2 regions of the Nocardia sp. BMG111209 genome follow, and region 2 is predicted to be linked to the other one. Evidence: riboswitches for the same ligand, from Rfam matches in the RefSeq annotation. Region 2 holds a riboswitch; the other holds the start of a gene.
What was found. A riboswitch is a leader RNA that binds a small molecule or an ion and turns the genes downstream of it on or off. The one in region 2 is predicted to bind cobalamin.
Positions count from the first base shown of each region.

Region 1: another riboswitch for cobalamin. It lies ahead of G361_RS41810 (5-methyltetrahydropteroyltriglutamate--homocysteine S-methyltransferase); the one in region 2 lies ahead of metE (5-methyltetrahydropteroyltriglutamate--homocysteine S-methyltransferase).

Region 1 is NZ_KB907307.1:342,613-348,743, reverse strand. Features, by position in the region: gene G361_RS0101385 (alpha/beta fold hydrolase) at 1-208, shown strand, start outside; gene G361_RS0101380 (GAF domain-containing protein) at 358-1,650, shown strand; partial or broken gene G361_RS41810 (5-methyltetrahydropteroyltriglutamate--homocysteine S-methyltransferase) at 1,677-2,789, opposite strand; cobalamin riboswitch at 2,926-3,144, opposite strand; cobalamin riboswitch at 3,266-3,417, shown strand; gene G361_RS41805 (CbtB-domain containing protein) at 3,458-3,670, shown strand; gene G361_RS0101360 (CbtA family protein) at 3,692-4,540, shown strand; gene G361_RS0101355 (short-chain fatty acyl-CoA regulator family protein) at 4,599-6,023, shown strand; gene G361_RS41800 (TspO/MBR family protein) at 6,010-6,131, opposite strand, start outside.
Region 2 is NZ_KB907307.1:3,878,916-3,885,046, forward strand. Features, by position in the region: gene G361_RS0117845 (alkyl/aryl-sulfatase) at 248-2,107, shown strand; partial or broken gene G361_RS51000 (ArsR/SmtB family transcription factor) at 2,166-2,455, opposite strand; cobalamin riboswitch at 2,523-2,746, shown strand; gene metE (5-methyltetrahydropteroyltriglutamate--homocysteine S-methyltransferase) at 2,873-5,143, shown strand; gene G361_RS0117860 (pyruvate carboxylase) at 5,192-6,131, opposite strand, start outside.

The DNA of each region.
Region 1 (6,131 bases), 3.5 Mb from region 2:
GCACCGGCCGCCGACCCTCATCACCTGGGGCCGCAACGACGCCATCTTCCCGGAATCCGGGGCCCACCCGTACCTGCGCGACCTGCCCGACGCCGAACTGCACCTGCTCGACACCGGGCATTTCGCCCTCGAAGATCACGCGCAGGTCATCGCCGGCCACATCGCGCGCTTCACGGTCGGCATACCGGTTCCCTCGGGCTCGCGCTGACCTCGCGGGACACCGTCGCCCCGGACGAGTCGGCGATCCGGGCCGCCCCGCACGCGGCCCGGCAGGACCGGAGTAGCGTTCGGTCGGATTGTTACTCGCCGGTGTGGGTATCAACGCCGTGAATTCACGAACGGGAGACGATCCACATCATGACCGAGGTAACGGACACACAGTCGACGGGCGCGAAGCACGCCGATCCGAGCCGGTCCTCGGAGCAGGATCTGCGGGCGCTGTTCGGGCAGTCGCTGGCGGTATTCGCGGCGTTCGAGGGGCCGGAGCACCGGATCCGGTCGTCGAATCCGGCATTCTCGGCCGTCCTCGGTGTGCCCGGCGCCGCCGTCGGATCACCCCTGGCCGAGTCGTTGCCCGGCTCGGCCGGTCGGGAACTGATCGCCGCGCTGGACCGGGTCCAGCGCACCGGGGAGCCCGAGACCGGCCGTGATGTCCGGATCGTGCTGGGCGAGGGCGCGCACGCGCGGGAGGCCTACTTCGATTTCGGTTACGAACCGCGCCGCGACGCCGGCGGCGCGGTGACCGGGGTCCGGCTGATCGGGGTGGAGACCACGCAGATCAAGCACGCCCAGCGGCTGACGGCCGAACAGCGTGCCCTGCTGGAGCAGATCGCGCGCCAGGCGCCGCTGGCCGAGGTGCTGGACGGGATGGCCCGTTGTATCGAAGACCTTGCGCCGCAAGAGGTTTCCGTGTCGGTACTGCTCGCCGATCCCGACGGCCGGCATCTGCGGCACGGCGCCGCGCCGAGCCTGCCGGACTTCTACAACGAGGCCATCGACGGCATCGCCACCGGTGAGGGGGTGGGTTCCTGCGGCACCGCCGCGCATCGGCGCGAGCCGGTCATCGTCACCGATATCGGTACCGATCCGTTCTGGGACGACTTCCGGGGCCTGGCCGAGCGGGCCGGGGTGGCCGCCTGCTGGTCGACGCCGATCCTGGCCCGCGACGGCAGCCTGCTGGGCACCTTCGCGATGTACCACCGCGTTCCGCGCACCCCGCAGGAATCCGATCTCGCCTTGGCGCGGCTGTTCGCCGACACCGCGAGCCTGGCGATCGAACGCCATCACATCGAACAGGCGAAAGCGGCGGCGGAGGCCCATGCCGAGGCGGCTCGCGTGGAGCTGGCCGAGGCGATGCGGGCCGAGCAGAAGTTGCGGGCCGAGGCCGAGCAGCGGGCCGCCGCCGCGGCCGAACTCGCCGCCCGGATGCGCACCGCCGCGGCCGCCCAGGCCGCCACACCGCATCCCGAACGCTGCCAGCTCGGCGGCGCCGACGGCTGCACCGCACCGGCCGAGATCAAGGTCGCCGATTCCTGGGGCGATGCGGCGTGGGGTTGTTCCGCCCACGTGGAGGAGGCCATCTTCAACGTGCGATCGGCGTTCATCGCCGGTGAGGAGCACGGCGGACTCGCCGCCTACCTCGACCGCTGACTCCACGGACGGCAAGGTCGAGGCGGGACGATGCCGTTGCCGTCGTGCAGCGCGGTGGCGAGCAGCCGGACCTCGGCGATCTTCTCGCTGCCGAAGGCCGGCCGGCTGCGCAGCCGCGGCTCCGAGGCGGTCTCCGGCTCGAGGCTGTCGGGGACGTGCAGCAGCGAGCACGAACTCGACACCGCCACCGTGGCGCCGGCCGCGCGCAGAGCGGTCAGCCGCGACAGCGCGTCGTCCGGGTCGACGCGCTGCACGTTGTGACCGGGCACGATGCCCGCCACCACCAGGGTTGCGCGCAGCGCACCCGCGGCGGCCACATCCGCGTCGCCGCCGGCCACCAGATCGACGGCGATGCCCTCGACGCCGGTGTCGGCCACCACCGGCAGCGCCTCCCCCAGCCGGCCGAAATAGGACGCGACCAGGATCGACGGCCGGGTGGCGAGGCCCGCCAGCCGCTTGTACGCGGTGTGCACGAGCGCCAGCTCGACCTCGGTCGGATCGGTGACCAGCACGGGTTCGTCCAGCTGCACCCATTGCGCGCCGGCCACGGCCAGCAGGCCGAGCAACCGCTCGTAGAGCGGCAGCAGATCGGGCAGCCGCTCGAGCAGATCGCTGCCGTCCACCGACTTCGCCAGCTTCAGGAAGGTGATCGGGCCGACCACGACCGGACGGGCCGGAACCCCCAGGGCCAGCGCCTCGTCCAGTTCCGCCAGCGGCTTGTCCGGATGCAGCGCGAACTGCGTCTCCGCCGAGAGTTCGGGCACCAGATAGTGGTAGTTGGTGTCGAACCACTCGGTCATCTCCAGCGGCGCGATCTCGGCGGTGCCCCGAGCGGCCGCGAAATATCGGTCCGTCTCGTCCTCGATACCCCGCACCCGCTCCGGCAGCGCGCCGAGCAGCACCGCGGTGTCGAGCACATGGTCGTAGTACGAGAACGTCCCCACCGGAACGGAATCGAGGCCCGCGTCCCGGGCGGCCGACAGCTGCGCGGTGCGCAACCGCCGGGCCACCTCGTGCAGTTCCGCGGCCTCGATCCGGCCCGCCCAGTACGATTCGACGGCGCGTTGCAGCTCACGGGCCGGGCCCACCCGCGGCAGGCCGAGCACGGTGGCGGTGAAGGTGTCGTCAGGGTTCGACATCGGTGAACTCCATGGTCGGCAGCCGATGGCCGCCACCCATCCGGAGTGCACGCAGCTGGAGCCCTCGAAGCATCGTCCCGTGCCCGGGTTCCACTCGGCGTACCGCCCGATCCACGAGGCGACGACCGCCGGATACGGCGTATCCGGCACAGCGGGCAGGTCTTCGGACTCGTGGGCATCGGCCCCGGCGAACTCTCCGGAGCTGGTCCTAATGGCCGTCGCTTCCCAGGCGCCGCGGGGCGCCCAGTGCGAATGACGGCTGTCGTTCCCACTCACCGCTGCGGGACAGTTCCGGATTCTCACCGGGATTCCCTCTCACCCGATGTCCGCGCGAGCACGCACTCCGGGCTTCGACGCCGCCGGACGGGAGGGGCTCCTCGACTCCGTCCGGGGCGAACCAGCTGCGCTCGCCAATATAGCGAGTCCGTGATGATCCCGATACACGACCGGGCCATCCCACCAGGTGGAACGGTCCGGGCATGCCGGGATTGACCGGTTCCGCCGATCACTCGTATCGTAATTCTGACGATACGTGTGGAATCCGGTGCAATCCCGGAGCGGTCGCGCCACTGTGAGCAGCCCGGTTAGGCGGGTGCGAGTCAGACCCGCCGCATCGTCGGCAGAACGCCCATGGGGACGCGAAATCCCCCGCTCGAAGGAGTCATTCAGTGGCCACGTCCTATGCTCCCCGCTCCGGCCTCGGTTCCGTATCCCTGTCCATCCCGACGCCGGTGTGGCTGATCGGCACCACGCTGCTGGCGTTGCTGGTCATCTACTTCATCGGAGTGGATCAGGGCGCCGTCTCGATCTTCGGCAGCGATATGCACGTGCACGAGTTCGTCCACGACGGCCGGCACTTCCTCGGTTTCCCCTGCCACTAGTCACGGGAGACGAGTCACCACATGGAGAAAAAGATCATCGGCCGAGGCGTCCTGTTGGGCGCGCTCGGCGGATTACTCGCATTCGTCTTCGCCCGGATCATGGCCGAGCCCATCATCAACCGGGCCATCGACTACGAGTCGGGCCGCGACGATGCGCAGATGGCGCTGGACAAGGCCGCCGGCAAGCCCATGGCGGACATGGGCCCGGACATCTTCACCCGCAGCCAGCAACAGAATCTCGGCCTGCCCTTCGGCATGATCGTGTTCGGTGCGGCGATGGGTGCGCTGTTCGCGGTCGTCTACTACCTGGCCATCAGCCGGGCCGGCCGGATCACCGCGCGCAACCTGGCCCTGCTGGTGTCCGGCGGCATGTTCCTGGCCCTGTACGCCGTGCCGTTCCTGAAGTACCCGGCCAATCCGCCGTCGATCGGGCATCCCGACACCATCAAGGCGCGTACCGCGTTGTACGTCGCCATGATCGTGATCGGTGTGCTCGTGCTGTTCGCGGCGATCTACCTGGGTCGCAGGCTGGCCGCGCGGCTGGGCAATTGGACCGCGTCCATCGTGGCGGCGGTGTCGTTCGCCGTGGTGATGGGGGTGGTCATGCTGATCCTGCCGCCGCTGGGGCATCTCTCGTCGAACAAGTCCGCCTTCGGCAACTTCGACACCGAGACGCCGCAACCGCTGAAGGATCCGTCGGGCGCGATCGTCTATCCGGGCTTCCCGGCCGACGACCTGTTCCACTTCCGGCTGTATTCGTTCGCCGCCCAGCTGATCCTGTGGGTGGTCATCGGCGTCGGCTTCGCCTCGCTGGCCCCGCGCCTGCTCGGTGAGCGCCCGTCCGTGACCGCCGCCGAGGTGGCCGCGTAAGGCATGGCCGCGCGGGCCGCTCGATTCCGATCGGGCGGCCCGTCGGTAGATTTCGATGATGCAGAAGACGTATGCGGGCGGGCGCCTGCGCGCGCTGCGCGAGCAACAGGGACTGTCCCAGTCCGCGCTGGCCAAGCTGCTCGGGTTGTCGGTCAGCTACATCAACCAGCTCGAACACGATCAGCGGCCGCTCACCGTGCCGGTGCTGCTGCGCTTGAACACCAGTTTCGATCTGGACATGGGGTTCTTCGCCGCCGATACCGATGCCCGGCTGATCGCCGACCTGCAGGACGTCTTCGCCGAGGATCCGGAGTGCGCCACGATCGGCACGACCGAGATCGACGAACTGGTCGCGCGCAGCCCGGCCGCGGCCCGCATGCTGGTCGGCCTGCATCGCCGACTACACGGCGCCACCGAGCAACTCGAACGGATGTCCGCGGGCCTCGCGGGCGAGGTCGGCGCGCCCGGCCTCGCGATGCCCTACGAGGACGTCCGGGACTACTTCTACGATCGCCGGAATCACGTTCCCGCCCTGGATCTCGCCGCCGAGCAGTTGTTCGCCGACCGCGGGCTGGCCGTCGGCGGACTCGATGTCCAGCTGACCCGGCTGCTGCGCGACCATCACGACATCGCCGTGGTGATCCGCTCCGACGACCCGGACCGTCCCGGACCGAAACGGCTCTACGACCGCGAGTCCCGGGTACTCACCCTGGCCCGGCGACTGTCCGCGGGCCAGCGCGCCTTCCAGCTCGCCACCCAGCTGGCCTTCCGCACCCAGGCCGGCACCATCGCCGGGCTGATCGAGGAGGCCGACCGCGTCCCCGCCGGATCGCGCGGCCTGCTGCGGACCGGCCTGGCCAACTACTTCGCCGGCGCGCTGATCCTGCCCTACACCGAATTCCACCGCGCCGCGGAGCGGATGCGCTACGACATCGAGCTGCTCGCAACGAAATTTGAGGTCGGCTTCGAAACCGTCTGCCACCGGCTGTCCACCCTGCAACGGCCCGGCCGCCGCGGCGTGCCGTTCTTCTTCGTCCGCACCGACCGGGCCGGCAACATCTCGAAACGCCAGTCCGCCACCGCTTTCCACTTCTCCCGCAGCGGCGGCAGCTGCCCCCTGTGGGTGGTCCACGACGCGTTCTCCACCCCCGGCCGGATCCGCACCCAGATCGCGCAGATGCCCGACGGCCGCCACTATCTCTGGCTCGCCCGCACCACCGACGAGAGCACCGCCGGATATCTCTCGCCCAAGCGCGATTTCGCGGTCGGGCTCGGCTGCGACCTCGCCTACGCGCACAAACTCGTCTACTCGCACGGACTGCTCGTCGACGACCCCCGCACCGTCGTGCCGATCGGCGCCGGCTGCAAGGTCTGCGAGCGCACCGACTGTGCCCAGCGCGCCTTCCCCCAGCTGGGCCGGCCGGTCCGGGCCGACGACGACAGCTCGCTCACCGTCCCCTATCTGCCGATCACTCCGGCCTGAACGCCGCGGAGCCGGTCACCGACGGCACCGGCGCCGGCCGGGCCCGCGGCGGAACCGGTTGCACGACAACGGCTTCGGACCGGTTGCGATTCCATATATCGGCCGACA
Region 2 (6,131 bases):
CTTCCGATCCGCTGATCCGAGCCATCCGACCGACCATTCGGTCCGACCCTAGTTCCGGCCGGGATTCCGCCTCGGGGTTCGCTTCCCCGCACCGGGAAGGCGCGAACCGCTCCCGCCCGAATATCGATCCGGAACCGCATCCGGTGCGAACGGACCCGCCGGTCACCTCCCGGACTACGCTCGGAGCCGGTCCACCCGCGATCCATCCGAAGTCCCGACCGGTTCGAGCCGTACAGGAGACAGCGACATGGACGACGAGCATCAGGCGCCCCCGTTCGCCGATACCGCCGATTTCGCCGACGCCGACCGCGGCTTCGTGGCCGCGCTGGAACCGGGCGTGATCGAGGACGAGAACGGCAAGGTGGTGTGGGACGCCGATTCCTACGCCTTCATCCGGGGCAGCTGCCCGAATTCGGTGCATCCCGCGCTGTGGCGGCAATCGCAGCTGGTGCTGCGGCAGGGCCTGTACGAGGTCGCGCCCGGCTTCTTCCAGATCCGCGGCCTGGACCTGTCGAATATGACGCTCGTCGAGGGCGACACCGGCGTGATCGTCATCGACCCGCTGATCTCGGCCGAGACCGCGAAAGCGGGCCTGGACCTGTACCGCCGGCATCGCGGGGACCGCCCGGTCACCGGGCTGATCTACACCCACTCCCATGTCGACCACTTCGGCGGCGCGCTGGGTGTCGCCACCGCCGAGGACGCCGCGTCGGGCCGGGTCCCGGTGCTGGCCCCGGCCGGATTCGTGCGACATGCGGTGGCGGAGAACATCTTCGCGGGTACCGCGATGGCCCGCCGGTCGGCCTACATGTACGGCGCGGCCCTCCCCCGCGGGCCGCGCGGCCAGGTCGGCGCCGGACTGGGCATGACCACCTCCACCGGCACGGTCACCCTGCTGCCGCCGACCCGGGACATCACCGCGACCGGCCAGCAGGAGGTGATCGACGGGGTACGGATCGACTTCCAGCTCACCCCGGGCACCGAGGCGCCGGCGGAGATGAACTTCCACTTCCCCGACCACCGGGTGCTCTGTACCGCGGAGAACGCCACCCACACCCTGCACAACATCCTCACCCTGCGCGGCGCGCTGGTCCGCGACGCGCACGTCTGGGCGCAGTACCTCAACGAGACGATCACGCTGTTCGCGCACCGGACCGACGTCGCCTTCGCCTCCCACCACTGGCCCACCTGGGGCACCGACAACGTCACCGAATGGCTGACCCTGCAGGCGGACACCTACGGCTACCTGCACGATCAGACCCTGCGGCTGATCAACCGGGGCCACACCGGCATCGAGATCGCCGAGACGATGCGGCTGCCACCCACCCTCGAGCGGAAGTGGTACAACCGCGGCTACTACGGCTCGATCAGCCACAATGTGAAGGCCGTCTACCAGCGCTACATGGGCTGGTTCGACGGCAATCCCGCTCACCTGTGGGAGCATCCGCCGGTGGCCTCGGCCGAACGGCACGTCGCGGCGATGGGCGGCGCGGACGCCACGATCGACCGGGCCCGCCGGGCCCACGCCGACGGCGATCACCGCTGGGCCGCGCAACTGCTGAACTACGTGATCTTCGCCGACCCGGGCAACGACGCGGCGAAAGCGTTGCAGGCCGAGGTTTTCGAGCAACTCGGCTACGGCGCGGAGAACGGGCCGTGGCGCAACTTCTACCTCACCGGCGCCTACGAACTCCGGCACGGCGCGATCGGCACCCCCACCGGCACCTCCTCGGCGTCGATGGCGAGCGCGCTGTCCGTCGATCAGCTTCTCGACGCGGTCGCCTTCCGCATCGACGGCCCCGCGGCCTGGGATCTGCACCTGATCGCCGACTGGCACCTCACCGACGAAAACCGCACCTACCGAACCGAACTCCGCAACGGCGTGTTCGTCCACCACGTGCTGTCACCCGAGAACGCCGGTCCCGCACCGGATACCGCCTTCACCCTCGACCGGCCGGCCCTCGTCGCCGTGCTGGCGGGCGGGCAGGATCTCGCGGAAGCGGTGCGGGCGGGCACGATCCGGGTGTCCGGCGATCCGTCGAAACTGGCACAGCTGAAATCCGTGCTCGGCGAACCCGATCCGAACTTCCCGATCGTCACGCCCTGAGCGCGTACCGGTCGGCGCACCCGGCACATGCGCGAAAGTACCGACGGCCCGGTCGATCTCAGCCGACCTCGGGCCGGCCGGACAGCCCGAGGCACAGCTGCTCGACGTGGTAGTGGTAGAGGCTGTACACGATCGACCACCCGGTTCGGGTACCGGCGACCAAGCCGAGGTTGCGCAGCAGCCGCAACTGATGCGACACCGCCGACTGTGCCATGCCGATCGCCTCGGCCAGGTCGGTCACCGGCCGGGGGCGTGGCGTAGTTCGGTGAGCCGCGCCACCCGCATCGGCTGACCCGATAACCGGTCGGGGAAGCTCCCCGCGCACCGGGCCGCGGTCGCGCCTCGTATGCTGGTCGGTGCAGCTGGTTCGCCCGTGGTGGAGCTGAGGAGCCCCGAACCCACCGCGCGGCGTCGAAGCTCCCGGCGGCGCATTCGTGCCGTTCGGGAGTGAGAGGGAACCCGGTGGGAATCCGGGACTGTCCCGCAGCGGTGAACGGGAACGACAGCCGTCATGAGCACTGGGCTCGTAGCCTGGGAAGCGACGGCCGGTAGGACCAGCCCCGGCCGGATGGGCCGGGGTCGACCCCTCGGGGCCGGCGCCCGTGAGTCCGAAGACCTGCCAGATTGCGCCGGATACGCCGTATCCGGCGGTCGTCGCCCCGTGGACAGGGTGGTACGCCGAACGTCGCCGTGGCCGTGCCGCGGCCGTTGCAGTGTGCGCTCGATGGGTGGCGGTCTTTCCACTGCTGACGAGGGAGCACAACAGTGCCGAACGTTGAGACAACCTTCACCGCGACGGTGCTCGGGGCGCCGCGCATCGGTCCGCGTCGCGAGCTCAAGCGGGCCGTCGAATCGTATTGGGCCGGACGCGTCGACGCGGCCGAGTTGCACCGGATCTCCGCCGAACTGCGGACGACCCAGCTGACGTCGATGCGGGACGCCGGCCTGGATTCGGTTCCGGTGGGGACCTTTTCGTACTACGACCACGTCCTGGACACCGCGGTGCTGCTCGGGGCCCTGCCGCAGCGGGTGCAGGGCATCGATGACGAGCTGGACCGCTACTTCGCCGCGGCGCGTGGCACCGCCACCGTGGCGCCGCTGGAGATGACCAAGTGGTTCGACACCAACTACCACTACCTCGTGCCGGAGATCAGCGCCGGTACCCGCTTCGCGCTGCATCCGGAGAAGCCGCTGGCCGAACTGCGGGAGGCGCTCGAACTCGGGGTGCCCGCCCGGCCGGTGGTCGTCGGCCCGATCACCTTCCTGAAGCTCGCCAAGACCACCGACGGCAGCGTGGCGCTCGATCGGGCAGGCGATCTGATCCCGCTGTACGAACAGCTGCTGGCCCGGCTGGCCGAGGCCGGCGCGCAGTGGGTCCAGCTGGACGAGCCGTCGCTGGTCACCGATCTGACCCCGGCGGAACTGACCGCCGTGGAGACGGTGTACCGGGCGCTGGCGGCGGCGGCCGCGCGGCCGTCGATCCTCGTCGCCACCTATTTCGGCCGGCTCGGCGCGACGTTGCCGTTGCTGGCGGCGACCGGCGTCGAGGCCGTCGCGGTGGATTTCGTGGCCGGTGGCGACGCCGATGTGCCGGCCGCGCGGTCGCTGACCGGAACCCTGCTGGTCGCGGGCATCGTCGACGGTCACAACGTGTGGCGCATCGACCCCGATCCCGCGCTGGCCCGGCTCGCCGAACTGCGCGACGCGGGTGTGCCGGTGGCGGTGTCGAGTTCGTGCTCGCTGCTGCACGTGCCCTACGGTCTGGCCCCGGAAACGGGTCTGGAGGCCCGGCTGAAGTCCTGGCTGGCCTTCGGTGACGAGAAGATCGCCGAGGTCCGGATGCTGGCCACCGCCCTGCACGAGGGGCAGGACGGTGTCGCCGATCAGCTGGAGGTGGCGCGGACCGCGGTGCGCGACCGCCACGCCGACGCACGGTTGCACGTCGCGGACGTGCGCGACCGGCTCGCCGCGCTGAGCACCGGCGACACGAGCCGCGCGCCGGCCGAGGAACGGCGTGCGCTGCAGCAGGAACGCCTGGGCCTGCCGCTGCTGCCGACCACGACCATCGGTTCCTATCCGCAGACCGGCCGGATCCGGCTGGCCCGCGCGGCGCTGGTGCGCGGTGAGATCGACCCGGCCGAATACGACGAGCGGATGCGCGCGGAGATCGCCGAAGTGGTTGCGCTGCAGGAAGATATCGGGCTGGACGTGCTGGTGCACGGCGAGCCCGAGCGCAACGACATGGTGCAGTATTTCGCCGAGCAGCTGGACGGTTTCGCCGCCACGGCCAACGGCTGGGTGCAGTCCTACGGCTCGCGGTGCGTGCGGCCGCCGATCCTGTTCGGCGATGTCGTACGGACCGCGCCGATGACGGTCGACTGGATCTCGTACGCGCAGTCGCTGACACCGAAGCCGGTGAAGGGCATGCTGACCGGCCCGATCACGATCCTGGCCTGGTCCTTCGTGCGGGACGATCAGCCGCGGGCCGACACCGCGCGGCAGATCGCGCTGGCGATCCGGGACGAGACGGTCGATCTGGAGGCGGCCGGTACGGCGATCATCCAGGTGGACGAGCCCGCGCTGCGGGAGCTGCTGCCGCTGCGCCGGGCCGATCAGGCCGACTACCTGGCCTGGGCGGTCGCAGCGTTCCGGCTGGCGACCTCGGGTGTCGCGGACGCCACCCAGGTGCACACCCATCTGTGCTACTCGGAGTTCGGTGAGATCATCGGCGCGATCGCGGAACTCGATGCCGATGTCACCTCGATCGAGGCGGCCCGCTCGCATATGGAGGTGCTCGACGACCTCAACGCGATCGGCTTCGATCTCGGGGTCGGGCCGGGTGTCTACGATATCCACTCGCCGCGGGTGCCGAGCGTGGACGAGATCACCACGTCGCTGCGGCTGGCGCTGAAAGCCGTTCCGGCGCAGCGCTTGTGGGTCAATCCGGACTGCGGTCTGAAGACCCGCGGCACCGCCGAGGTGACGGATTCGCTGCGTAACCTGGTCGCGGCCGCGGCGGCGGTGCGGCAGTCCTGACAGCCGCGCTCGTGGGTCCCGCAGCTGCGGGACCCACGAGCGTCCGGATCAGTCGGCGATCACCAGTAGCAGGTCCCCGCCGTCGACCTCGTGTGTGGTGCCGATCGCGATGCGGTCGACCACGCCGGCGCGCGGGGCGGTGATCGCGGCCTCCATCTTCATGGCCTCGATGGTGGCGACGGTGTCCCCGGCCTCGACGCGGTCACCGACGGCGACGGTCACGGTCACCACGCCGGAGAACGGGGCCGGCAGGTGCCCGGGGTCCTTCGGATCGGCCTTCTCGGCGGTCGGTAGTTGCTGCCCGATGGCGCGGTCACGGACCACCACCTGGCGCAGCTGTCCGTTGAGAATGCAGGTGACGGTGCGCATTCCGTGGTCGTCGGGTTCGGAGATGGCCTCGAGCCCGATCAGCAGGGTCACACCCTTCTCCAGCTGGACACGGTGTTCCTCACCGTGGCGCAGGCCGTAGAAGAACTGGTTCGCCGAGAGGTTGGACGTGTCGCCGTATTTCTCGCGGTGTGAGAGGAATTCGGTGGTCGGCGCCGGGAACAGCAAGCGGTTCAACGTCTCCTGACGCTGCTGTGACGAACCATCCAGCGCCGCTTCATCTTCCGGTGTGAGTTCGGTCTCCGGTCGCGCCGGTCCGCGACCGGCCAGTGCCCGCGTCCGGAACGGCTCCGGCCAACCACCCGCCGGAGTACCCAGCTCCCCACGCAGAAAACCGATCACCGAATCCGGAATATCGAACCGCGCCGGATCACCCCCGAAATCCTCGATATCCACACCACTGCCGACCAGCGACAGTGCCAGATCACCGACCACCTTCGACGACGGGGTCACCTTCACCAACCGGCCCAGCAACCGATCCGCCGCAGCATATTTCGCTTCGACCTCCTCGAACCGATCACCCAGACCCAACGCGATCGCCTGCTGCCGCAGATTCGACAACTGACCACCAGGAATCTCATGGTGATACACACGCCCGGTC